3 regions of the Bradyrhizobium australafricanum genome follow, and region 1 is predicted to be linked to each of the others. Evidence: predicted binding sites of a transcription regulator. Region 1 holds the regulator's gene; each other region holds the start of a gene.
What was found. Region 1 encodes PhoB, which activates phosphate uptake and scavenging genes when phosphate is short. Its sites were predicted from a motif close to TGTCATNNANCTGTCAT; they were not measured.
Positions count from the first base shown of each region.

Region 2: a site for PhoB is predicted at 1,748-1,764, ahead of ppk2 (polyphosphate kinase 2). Genes of this name have one in related genera too.
Region 3: a site for PhoB is predicted at 1,544-1,560, ahead of J6525_RS28810 (RNA degradosome polyphosphate kinase). Genes of this name have one in related genera too.

Region 1 covers NZ_JAGKJL010000048.1:41,032-44,747, reverse strand. Annotated here, with positions in the region: gene pstA (phosphate ABC transporter permease PstA) at 1-161, shown strand, start outside; gene pstB (phosphate ABC transporter ATP-binding protein PstB) at 158-976, shown strand; gene phoU (phosphate signaling complex protein PhoU) at 1,083-1,799, shown strand; gene phoB (phosphate regulon transcriptional regulator PhoB) at 1,945-2,655, shown strand; gene J6525_RS32870 (GcrA family cell cycle regulator) at 2,899-3,411, opposite strand.
Region 2 covers NZ_JAGKJL010000006.1:454-4,169, reverse strand. Annotated here, with positions in the region: gene J6525_RS07420 (DUF6294 family protein) at 109-531, opposite strand; gene ppk2 (polyphosphate kinase 2) at 685-1,548, opposite strand; gene J6525_RS07410 (fumarylacetoacetate hydrolase family protein) at 1,841-3,013, shown strand; gene J6525_RS47445 (helix-turn-helix domain-containing protein) at 3,686-3,716, shown strand, end outside.
Region 3 covers NZ_JAGKJL010000038.1:7,048-10,763, forward strand. Annotated here, with positions in the region: gene J6525_RS28810 (RNA degradosome polyphosphate kinase) at 1-1,470, opposite strand, end outside; gene J6525_RS28815 (P-loop NTPase family protein) at 1,603-2,280, opposite strand; gene J6525_RS28820 (CDP-alcohol phosphatidyltransferase family protein) at 2,369-2,911, opposite strand; gene purM (phosphoribosylformylglycinamidine cyclo-ligase) at 3,072-3,716, shown strand, end outside.

The DNA.
Region 1 (3,716 bases):
AGACGATGGCCAACCTGCCGGTGACCATCAATAACTTCGTGCAGAGCCCCTACGCCTACTGGAAAGAGCTGGCGTGGAGCGGTGCGCTGCTCATCACATTCACCGTGCTCGCGTTGAATATCGGCGCGCGTATCCTTGGTGCCGAAAGGGCCGCAAAATGACCGAGCTTTCCGTCTCCACGACTGCCGCAGGCCACATTCCGCAGGTTCCGCTGCCGGAAGCGCCGCCGAAAGTCACGGTGCGCAATCTCAACTTCTATTACGGCGAGCACCACGCGCTGAAGAACATCAACCTGACGCTCGGCACCAACCGCGTCACGGCGTTCATCGGCCCGTCCGGCTGCGGCAAGTCGACCCTGCTGCGCATCTTCAACCGGATGTACGACCTCTATCCGGGCCAGCGTGCGGTCGGCCAGCTGATGCTGGACCAGACCAACATTCTCGACCCCAAGCTCGACCTCAACTTGCTGCGCGCGCGGGTCGGCATGGTGTTCCAGAAGCCGACGCCGTTCCCGATGACGATCTACGAGAACATCGCCTTCGGCATCCGCCTCTATGAGAAGATATCGAAGTCCGAGATGGACGACCGGGTCGAGAAGGCGCTGCGCGGCGGCGCGCTGTGGAACGAGGTCAAGGACAAGCTGAACGCCTCCGGCCTGTCGCTCTCCGGCGGCCAGCAGCAGCGCCTGTGCATCGCGCGCACCGTGGCGGTGCGCCCCGAGGTGATCCTGTTCGACGAGCCGTGCTCGGCGCTCGACCCGATCTCGACCGCCAAGGTCGAGGAACTGATCCAGGAGCTCTCCGAGGACTACACGATCGCGATCGTCACCCACAACATGCAGCAGGCGGCGCGCGTCTCCGACAAGACCGCCTTCATGTATCTCGGCGAGCTGATCGAGTTCGACGACACCAACAAGATCTTCACCTCACCGAGCGATCGGCGCACCCAGGACTACATCACCGGCCGGTTCGGTTGACCGGCGCATGATCCGGAAAAGTGGAAACCGGTTTTCCGATCAGGTCATGCTAAAATTCAGGACACGAAGCCATGATCCCCGGGATCATGGTTGAGGGAGACAAGCGATGGCTTCTGAACATACCGCCAAGGCATTCGACAGCGACCTGCAGGAGTTGACCCGCCTGGTCGCCGAGATGGGCGGCCTGGTCGAACGGATGATTACCGAGTCGGTCGACGCGCTGATCCGTCGCGACGTCGCGCTCGGCAAGCGCGTGGTCGCCGCCGACATCGAGATCGACAATCTGCAGCGCAACATCGAAGAGCGGGCGGTGCTGACGATCGCCCGCCGCCAGCCGATGGCGATCGACCTGCGTGAGATCGTCAGCGCGATGCGCGTCGCCACCGACCTCGAGCGGATCGGCGACCTCGCCAAGAACATGGGCAAGCGCGTCGCGGCGCTGGAGAGCGATTTCCAGCCGCTGAAGTTGATCCGCGGCCTCGAGCACATGACCGACCTCGTGCTGTCGCAGGTCAAGTCGGTGCTCGACGCCTACGCCGCGCACGACCTGCCGGCGGCGATGAACGTCTGGAAGGGCGACGAGGAGGTCGATGCGATCTGCACCTCGCTGTTCCGCGAACTGCTCACCTACATGATGGAAGATCCGCGCAACATCTCGTTCTGCATCCATCTGATGTTCTGCGCCAAGAACATCGAGCGGATCGGCGATCACGCCACCAATATCGCCGAGACCGTGTTCTACATGATCGAGGGCCAGCAGATCACCGACAAGCGCCCGAAGGGCGACATGACCACTTTTGCCACCACGGTGCCGGGCAACTGAGGCATGATCGGCAAGCACGGAACCGGCAAGAGCGAAACTGGATGATCCTCGCGAAAAATCGTTTCCGCGGGGACTATGCTCAAGGAAGTAAGCGTTTCGGTTTGCGTCTGGGCAACGGATCACCACAGAGAAAGAACTTAAACCGATGAGCGCACGCATTCTGGTAGTCGAAGACGAGGAAGCGCTGACGACGCTGTTGCGCTACAATCTCGATGCGGAAGGCTACGATGTCGAGACGGTGGGGCGCGGCGACGATGCGGATACAAGGCTGAAGGAGCGCGTTCCCGACCTCGTGGTGCTGGACTGGATGCTGCCGGGCCTGTCCGGCATCGAACTGTGCCGCCGCCTGCGGGCGCGGCCCGAGACCAAGCAGCTTCCGATCATCATGCTGACCGCGCGCGGCGAGGAAAGCGAGCGCGTGCGCGGGCTTGCCACCGGCGCGGACGATTACATCGTCAAGCCGTTCTCGGTGCCGGAGTTGCTGGCGCGGGTGAAGGGCCTGTTGCGCCGCGCCAGCCCGGAGCGGCTTGCGACCGTGCTGACCTACGGCGACATCGAGCTCGACCGCGAGAAGCGCCGCGTGGCGCGCTCGGGCCGTCCGATCGATCTCGGGCCGACCGAGTATCGCCTGCTCGAATTCTTCCTCGAGCATCCCGGCCGCGTGTTCAGCCGCGAGCAACTGCTCGACAGCGTCTGGGGCCGCGACATCTACATCGATGAGCGCACCGTTGACGTGCATATCGGCCGCTTGCGCAAGCTGCTCAATCCGGGCCGCGAGCAGGATCCGATCCGCACCGTGCGCGGCGCCGGCTACGCGCTCGACGACCGCTTTGCCAAGGCCGAGCCGCAGCCGTAACGGCCATGCGGCATTCATAAACCGCAACACTACGTCGTCCCGGCGCAAGCCGGGACCCATACGCCGCGGCCAGCGCAATCGGCACGCGGCCAGACGGCTTTCTAACAACACCCATTCGTGGTTATGGGTCCCGGCCTGCGCCGGGACGACGCTGGTGATATAGCCGGGCTACGGATCACACAAAAAAAATCCCCGCTTTCGCGGGGATTTGTTTTTGAGGTTTTCCGTCGTTTTCCCGAGTGCTCACTTGATCTGCGGTTTCGCCGACGGCCGGCGGCGATCGGCGGCGGGCTGGTAGGCGACGCGCGAGTGATGCGCGCAATAGGGCAGGCCGGCGAGCGCCTTGCCGCCGCAGAAGAAGAATTCCGGGCTCGAGGGATCGCCGACCGGCCAATGACAGGTGGCCTCGTTGAGCTCGAGCAGCGAGAGCCGCTGGCTCATCGGCACCACATTGTCGTAGGAGATCGGATCGGGCTCCATCTCGACCTCGAAGGCGTGCGCCAGCGCGGTGTTGCCGCGCGAGACCGGACGCGCCACCCGCATCATGTGCTGGGCCGGGCGAGCCTTGCGCTGCCGCGGCGCGGCCGTGGAGGGTGCCTTGGCGCGGCCGGAGAGGCCGAGCCGATGCACTTTGCCGATCACGGCGTTTCGCGTCACATTGCCAAGTTCCGCCGCGATCTGGCTGGCCGACAGGCCGGACTCCCAGAGTTTCTTCAGCTGCTCGACGCGATCGTCGGACCAGGTCAATACAGTCATCGCATTCTTCCCTTCGCGCAGCGCCGGCCAATCATTGGAGCGGCGCTGCGAGCCAATCTGGACAAATATCCCTGCGGCCAGAATCCCTTAGCCCTCGCCGGGCACGGTGTTGCGCCCGAACGTTTACGCGAGACACGAAGGCTACTTAGAGGGTCCAGTACCGCCGCACGAGATGTCGTACCCGACAGGCCAAACGCTACAATATGGCGTGACTCTGGCGCAAGAGTCCGCGGCCGTGCGTCCACATGTTCCCACACAGTTAAGCATCGCGATGAGGCTTTTCCACCGCACCGGAATGCTCCGGA
Region 2 (3,716 bases), on a different contig from region 1:
GCCTGCACCATTGGTAGGCGAGGCGAGGGCGCGGTCGCCTACGTGCCGGACTTCACCTCTCCCGCTTGTGGGGGAGGTCGAATAAGCCGCGAACCGCGCCCTTAGGGGTTAGCAACGATAGGTCATGTTCGCCCCTGTGACCGAAGAAAAGAAAACGGCGGGGAAGCTCAGTTCGGCTACCCAATCGAGCACTTGGTTGTCTGTCTGGGTTTCTGGGCTTGAAAGGTGTGGAAATTGAAAAAGCACCGTCCCGTGAATGTCCAAAAGAACGAGACGATCGATAACCCAAACATCACCGTCGTCGGTCGAGAAAAATTTTGCCAGCAATTCTGCTGTTCCGTCAGAACGAAGCCTGAGAGTGGGGCCGTTGTTCAGGGTGCCGTTCAAGAAGCCGGACAGCTTGCAATCGCCGTAACGAATAGGCGCGCTCCAACTGAGGTCAAGGGTTTGGATAGCATGTGTCGCAACACCCTTATAGCTTTCTGGCTGGTCGGTCGCCGAGCTTTTGCTTTCAAGATGTTCTTTCAACATAGCGTACGCCTCCTTCTAGCCCGCGAATTGCGAGCAACCTCTGGTTTAGAGGGAGGGCGCAAAAGGACCAGTGAGCTGCCTCACAATCTACTATCGCGATTTAGTGATCCTCCCCCGTAAGCGGGGGAGGACAGAGCGTGCTCGTGCCCAGAATCAATATCGTCCGGGCACGTACATCTCCTGCGGGATCGGGCCGCGGTGATAGTCCGGGTTGCGCACGCGCGGCGGCAGCACCACCGGCTGGTGAGTGACCGCCTGATAGGGGATCTGGCTCAAGAGATGCGAGATGCAGTTGAGCCGGGCGCGCTTCTTGTCGACGGCGTCGACGATCCACCATGGCGAGTCGGGCAGGTGGGTGCGTTCCAGCATCGTTTCCTTGGCCTTGGTGTAGAGCTCCCAGCGGGTCCGCGCCTCGACGTCCATCGGGCTCAGCTTCCACTGCTTCAGCGGATCCTGGATCCGCATCGAGAAGCGGAACGCCTGTTCCTCGTCGGTGATCGAGAACCAGTATTTCAGGAGGACGGTGCCGGAGCGGATCAGCATGCGCTCGAACTCCGGCACCGAGTTGAAGAATTCCTCATACTGCTCGTCGCTGCAGAACCCCATCACCTTCTCGACGCCGGCGCGGTTGTACCAGCTGCGGTCGAACAGCACGATCTCGCCGCCGGCCGGCAGATGCGAGACATAGCGCTGGAAGTACCATTGCGTGCGCTCGCGCTCGTTGGGCGCCGGCAACGCCGCGATCCGGCAGACCCGTGGGTTGAGCCGCTGGGTGATGCGCTTGATCACGCCGCCCTTGCCGGCGGAATCGCGGCCCTCGAACAGCACGACGACCTTTTTCTTCTCGTGCTGCACCCAGTCCTGTAGCTTGACCAGTTCGCCCTGCAGCCGCAGCAATTCGCGGAAATAGAACTTGCGGTCGATCGACGGCCCGCCGGCGGCGCCGTCATGGTCGAGCTCGTCGAGCCTCATGTCGTCGAGCTCGAGCTCGAGTTCCTCGTCGAGGCTGTCGGCCATCTCCTGATGGATGCGGGCGCGCAAGGCTTCATCCCGCAAGGCTTCATCCCGCAAGGCTTCATCCCGCAAGGCTTCATCCCGCAAGGCTTCGTCGCGCAAGGCTTCATCCCGGGAGGCTTCGTCGGTGAGGGCGGAGGTCGTCATGAAGGTCCGTCTTTCAGTGTGTTAGATGGATCGGACGGCAGCATTGACGGGCGATGTTACCCCTCTATGACAATGCCGTGACCGCTGTTTCACGCCGCCGGGCGGACTGTGCTAACAAGCCGACAAAACCAAAAAGGGAGATGTGCCGATGATTTCGCTCACGCCAAAAGACGTCCTGCCGGAGGACGGCACCGCCGGCACGCTGGTCGGGCGGGTCTGGCTGCCGCAGGCCGGCGGGCCGGCTGTCGTCGCGGTGCGGGCAGACGGCGTGTTCGACGTCACGGCGCGGTTCCCGACGGTGAGCTCGCTCTGCGAGGAAGGCGATCCCGCGGCCGCGCTGCGCGCCACGCGCGGCGAGCGGATCGGCGATTTCGAGGCGATCCTTGCCAACACCCCGCCCGACGGCCGCGACAAGACCAGGCCGCATCTGCTGGCACCGGTCGATCTCCAGGTGCTGAAGGCCGCCGGCGTCACCTTCGCGATCTCGATGCTGGAGCGCGTGATCGAGGAGCGGGCGCGCGGCAATCCGTCCTCGGCGGACGCGATCCGCAAGGAGGTGGTGCGCCTGGTCGGCGACGATCTCTCCAAGCTGAAGCCCGGCTCCGAGCAGGCGATGAAACTGAAGCAGGTGCTGATCGATCAGAATGCCTGGAGCCAGTATCTCGAGGTCGGCATCGGTCCCGACGCCGAAGTGTTCACCAAGGCGCCGACGCTGTCCTCGGTCGGATCAGGCATGGATGCCGGGCTGCATCCGAAGTCGACCTGGAATAATCCGGAGCCGGAGGTCGTGCTTGTTGTCTCCGCCGCCGGCAAGATCGTCGGCGCCGCGCTGGGCAACGACGTCAATCTGCGCGACTTCGAGGGGCGCTCGGCGCTGTTGCTGTCGAAGGCCAAGGACAACAACGCTTCCTGCGCGATCGGTCCGCTGCTCCGGCTATTCGACCAGACCTTCTCGCTCGACGACGTCAGGAAGATGGATGTCGGCCTGACCGTGACTGGCGCAGACGGCTTCGTGCTCGAGGGCCATTCCTCGATCAGCAAGATCAGCCGCGATCCGACCGACCTGGTCGCCCAGACCATCGGCCCCGTGCATCAATATCCTGATGGATTTGCGCTGTTCCTCGGCACGATGTTCGCGCCGGTCAAGGACCGCGATGCCAAGGGCGAGGGTTTTACCCACAAGCGCGACGACATCGTGACCATCGCCGCGCCGCAGCTCGGCAAGCTGGTCAACCGGATGCGCAATAGCGACGAATGCGAGCCCTGGACCTTCGGCGTCGGTGCGCTGATGAAGAACCTCGCACAGCGCAAGGTGCTGTGAGGATCGGGACGGGACGGCGAGTCCACTACCTCGGCCGCTTCGTCGGCCGTGTGCGGCCTGTCGCGTGGCGGCAGGTCGGCGCCGGGTTGCGCCGACAATCCGGAGACGTTCAGCCGCCTCTCGCAGCGCGTTGAACGACGACGATGGTGACTGTGCCGAAGCGGCGGCGTTGTCGAACATGTTCAGAAACCTGCGCGGCAGATCGACCGTGTGGCGCAACTTCAGCGCGCTAAAACACGCGGAATTTGCCGCTTTTTCCTAGCTTTATGTGAACCAGTTCATCCTCGTTCGCGCCGGTCCACTCCAGCATATCGGCTCGACGCGAACAGAAGGAGTCGCGGACATGAGCGAGCAGCCATCAAACGGAATGCCCGATTGGCTCACCACCGATATGCTGGTCATTGCCGTATCACTGGCCATCATCGTGATTGGGATATGGATCGCGCCGTAGCCTGGTTGTCGCGGCGAGGCCGTCCAGCCGGGCAGGGCGCCAGCGCCAATCACTGAGTTGCCCGACGGCGCAAGCCTCTTTTGCAAAACGGAACGAGATGCAAAGCTCGGACGATTCACACACTCAGTGCCGTCCCTGCGAAAGTGTTTGGTCCCTGCAGATTGGTTGGATGGAATCGGTGTAGAACGAGGCGTGGCCTTTGTTAGGGAGCGCCTCGTGTCATGGAACTGAGCTTGCACGCGAACGCCACGA
Region 3 (3,716 bases), on a different contig from region 1:
GGAGAGGTCGGTGTAGATGCGCGCGGTGACCGGGTGATAGTTGCCGGTGCCGGTGTGCACATAGGTCGTGAGATTGCCGCCCTCGCGGCGCACCACCATCGACAGCTTGGCATGCGTCTTCAATTCGATGAAGCCGTAGACCACCTGCACGCCGGCGCGTTCGAGGTCTCGGGCCCAGCGGATATTGGCTTCCTCGTCGAAGCGCGCCTTCAACTCGATCAGCGCGGTCACCGATTTGCCGGCTTCGGCGGCTTCCGCCAGCGCCCGCACGATCGGCGAGTTGTTCGAGGTGCGATAGAGCGTCTGCTTGATCGCGACCACGTCGGGATCGCGTGCTGCCTGCTGTAGAAACTGCACCACGACGTCGAAGGATTCGTAGGGGTGATGGACCACGAGGTCCTTCTGGCGAATGGCGGCGAAGATATCGCCGCCATGATCGCGCACCCGCTCGGGGTGGCGCGGCACATAGGGCGGGAATTCGAGGTCGGGGCGATTGAGGCGGGTGAGCTGCGACAGCTCGTTCATCGCCAGCACGCCGTCGACCAGGATCACTTCGTCGTCTGCTGCCGACAAGGCGTGCTGCACGAAGATGCGCAGCTCCTCTGGCATCGTGGCCTCGATCTCGAGCCGGATCACCGACCCGCGGCGGCGCCGCTTGAGCGCGGTCTCGAACAGGCGAACGAGGTCTTCGGCCTCTTCCTCGATTTCGAGTTCGGAGTCCCTGATGATGCGGAATGCGCCTTGGCCCTTGACAGTGTAGCCGGGGAACAGGCGGCCGATGAAGAGACCGGTGGCCTGCTCCAGCGTGATCAGCCGCGCCGGCGCGCCTTCCTTGGTGGAGGGGATGCGGATGAAGCGGTCGATCTTGCCGGGCATGCGGATCAGCGCGTTCATCGCCTTGCCGTCGGAGATCCGCGACAATTGCAGCGCCACCGTGAAGCCGAGATTCGGGATGAACGGGAAGGGATGCGCCGGGTCGATCGCCAGCGGCGTCAGCAGCGGGAAGATGCTGTGGAGGAAGTGATCCTCGATCCAGCTGCGCTCGGACTTGGTGACGTCGCGGCCGTCGACCAGCTGGATGCCGACCTTGGCCAGGATATCCCGCAGGTCGCTCCAGATCGCCTGCTGGTCGGAGGCGAGCTGCGAGACTGTCTTGTTGATCATCACGAGCTGATCGGCCGGCAGTAGGCCGTCCGGGCTGCGCTCGGTAATGCCCTCGCGGACCTGCGCCTTGATGCCGGCGACACGGACCATAAAGAACTCGTCGAGGTTATTCGCCGAAATCGACAGGAAGCGGACCCGCTCCAGCACGGGATGGCCGAGATTGACCGATTCCTCGAGCACCCGCCGGTTGAAGTGCAGCCAGGAGAGCTCCCGGTTAATGAAGCGCTCGGGGCTGGTCGCGATTGCGGGAATGGCGGGAAATTCCGCCTCTTTTTCTTTGATTTCAGTGGCTTGTACCGAGTCCATCAAGTGCTGGTCCAATTCAGGGCAGGGGCCAGGGCGGTCTAGCCGAGAGCCGCAGAGACCATGTGATATTGCGATGACGTTTCGATGACATTGATGTTCCGCTCGCCTGCGCCGTCAAGCCGCGGGGATGGATCAGGCATCGCGCAACAGCTCCGCCGCCAGCGCCCGCGTGACCGGACGGCCGAGCCGGAGTGCCTCGGTATCCAGGAGCTCGACCGCCTGCCGGACGGCAACGTAGGAACGCTCGATCCGGCTGCTCAGATAGCTGACCAGCGGCTCGTCCACGCTCATCTGGCGGTCGGCGCAGAACTTGACGATCAGGCCGCGGAACAGCTGGTCGTCCGGCGGCAGCAGCGTCACGGTCGGCACCGCGCGGAGCCGCGACCGCAGGTCGCGCAATTCGATCTCGAACGCCGAGGGCGGAATGCGCGCCGTGATCAGCACGTAGGCATCGTCCTGGCGCGCCAGATTCATCAGATGAAACATCGCGCGCTCGTCGAAATCCGACGGCCTCAGATCCTCGACCACCAGCGCACCGGTCGCAAGCGCGGTCGGCACCGTGTCGGCGGTCAGCGCATGCGCCGCGGTCGAGCGCGCACCGGCGGTCTCGGCCCAGATCGCGGCGAGGTGGCTTTTGCCGGAGCCGTCAGGCCCGACCAGCAGCATGATTCGGTTCGGCCAGTCCGGCCAGCCGTCGATCAGCGCCAGCGCCGCCTCATTGGCAGGGCCCTCGAGGAAATCGTCGCGGGTCAGCTTCTCCTCGTGCGGCAGGGCCAAGGCCAATTGACGAGGTTGAACGCTACTGGCCACGCAAGTCTCCGAACCACTTCATTTTAGCCATGCGCAAACGCGTCGCGTTTGTCGCGGGAAAACCGGCTTCTACTTTTCCGGATCCCGCCTACCGAGCTTCGATCGTGCTCATGTGCCGCACCCACTCCACGAGATAGAGGGACACCGAACCCAAAGTAAAGATCGTGACCAGGCCCATCAGGATCAGGTCGTAAGGGTGCGGCTGAAAGCCGAAGCCGAGCGAGGCCAGCACCAGCGCTGCGAACGCGACCTGCGCCACCGTGTTCAGCTTCGACACCATCAGCGGCTTCATCTCGACCGGCTTGTCGAACAACCATGACACAATCACGGCGGAGACGATCATGATGTCGCGCGACACCACGAGAATCACGATCCAGCGCGGCACCGCGCCCCAGATTCCGAGCGCGACATAGATCGACACCAGGAGCGCCTTGTCGGCGAGCGGATCGAGCAGGGCGCCGAGCTCGCTCGTCATGTTGAAGCGCTTGGCGAGGAAACCGTCGACCGCGTCCGAGACGCCGGCGATCACGAAGATCGCGAACGCAATCTCCATCTGGCTGGACACGATGGCCCAGACGATCACCGGCACCAGGATGATGCGGCCGAGGGTGATGATGTTCGGAATGCTCAACTTGGATCGCTTCCCGGCTAGAAGCCTGATTTTACTCGATATCCGGCTCTTTTGCGCAGCCGCCTTGTGTTATCTACATAGTATCGCGGCAGCAGCGCCGCGAGCCATTGCGCGGGGGCGGAATTCCTCGTAACCAGCCCCTGATCATCTGGAATTGGGCATGACCGAGCGCAAAAACGGGCTCACTTACGCGGATTCGGGTGTCGATATCGACGCCGGCAATCGACTGGTCGATCTGATCAAGCCGATGGTGCGGGCCACCGCGCGGCCTGGCGCGGACGCCGAGATCGGCGGTTTCGGCGGGCTGTTCGACCTCAAGGCCGCCGGCTTCAAGGATCCGGTCCTGGTGGCCGCGACCGATGGCGTCGGCACCAAGCTGAAGATCGCGATCGAGACCGGCATTCATGGCGGCATCGGCATCGATCTGGTCGCGATGTCGGTCAACGACCTCGTCGTGCAGGGCGCGGAACCGCTGTTCTTCCTCGACTATTTCGCCTGCGGCAAGCTGCATCCGGAGGCCACCGCGCAGATCGTCGCCGGCATCGCCGAGGGCTGCCGGGAATCCGGCTGCGCGCTGATCGGCGGCGAAACCGCCGAGATGCCCGGCCTCTACAAGGACGGCGATTACGACCTCGGCGGCTTTGCGGTCGGCGCGGCCGAGCGCGGCACCTTGCTGCCGACCGCGAATATCGCGGCGGGCGATGCCGTGATCGGGCTGGCTTCCTCCGGCGTGCACTCCAACGGCTATTCGCTGGTGCGCAAGATCGTCGAGCAGTCCGGCGTTGCCTATGACGCGCCGGCGCCG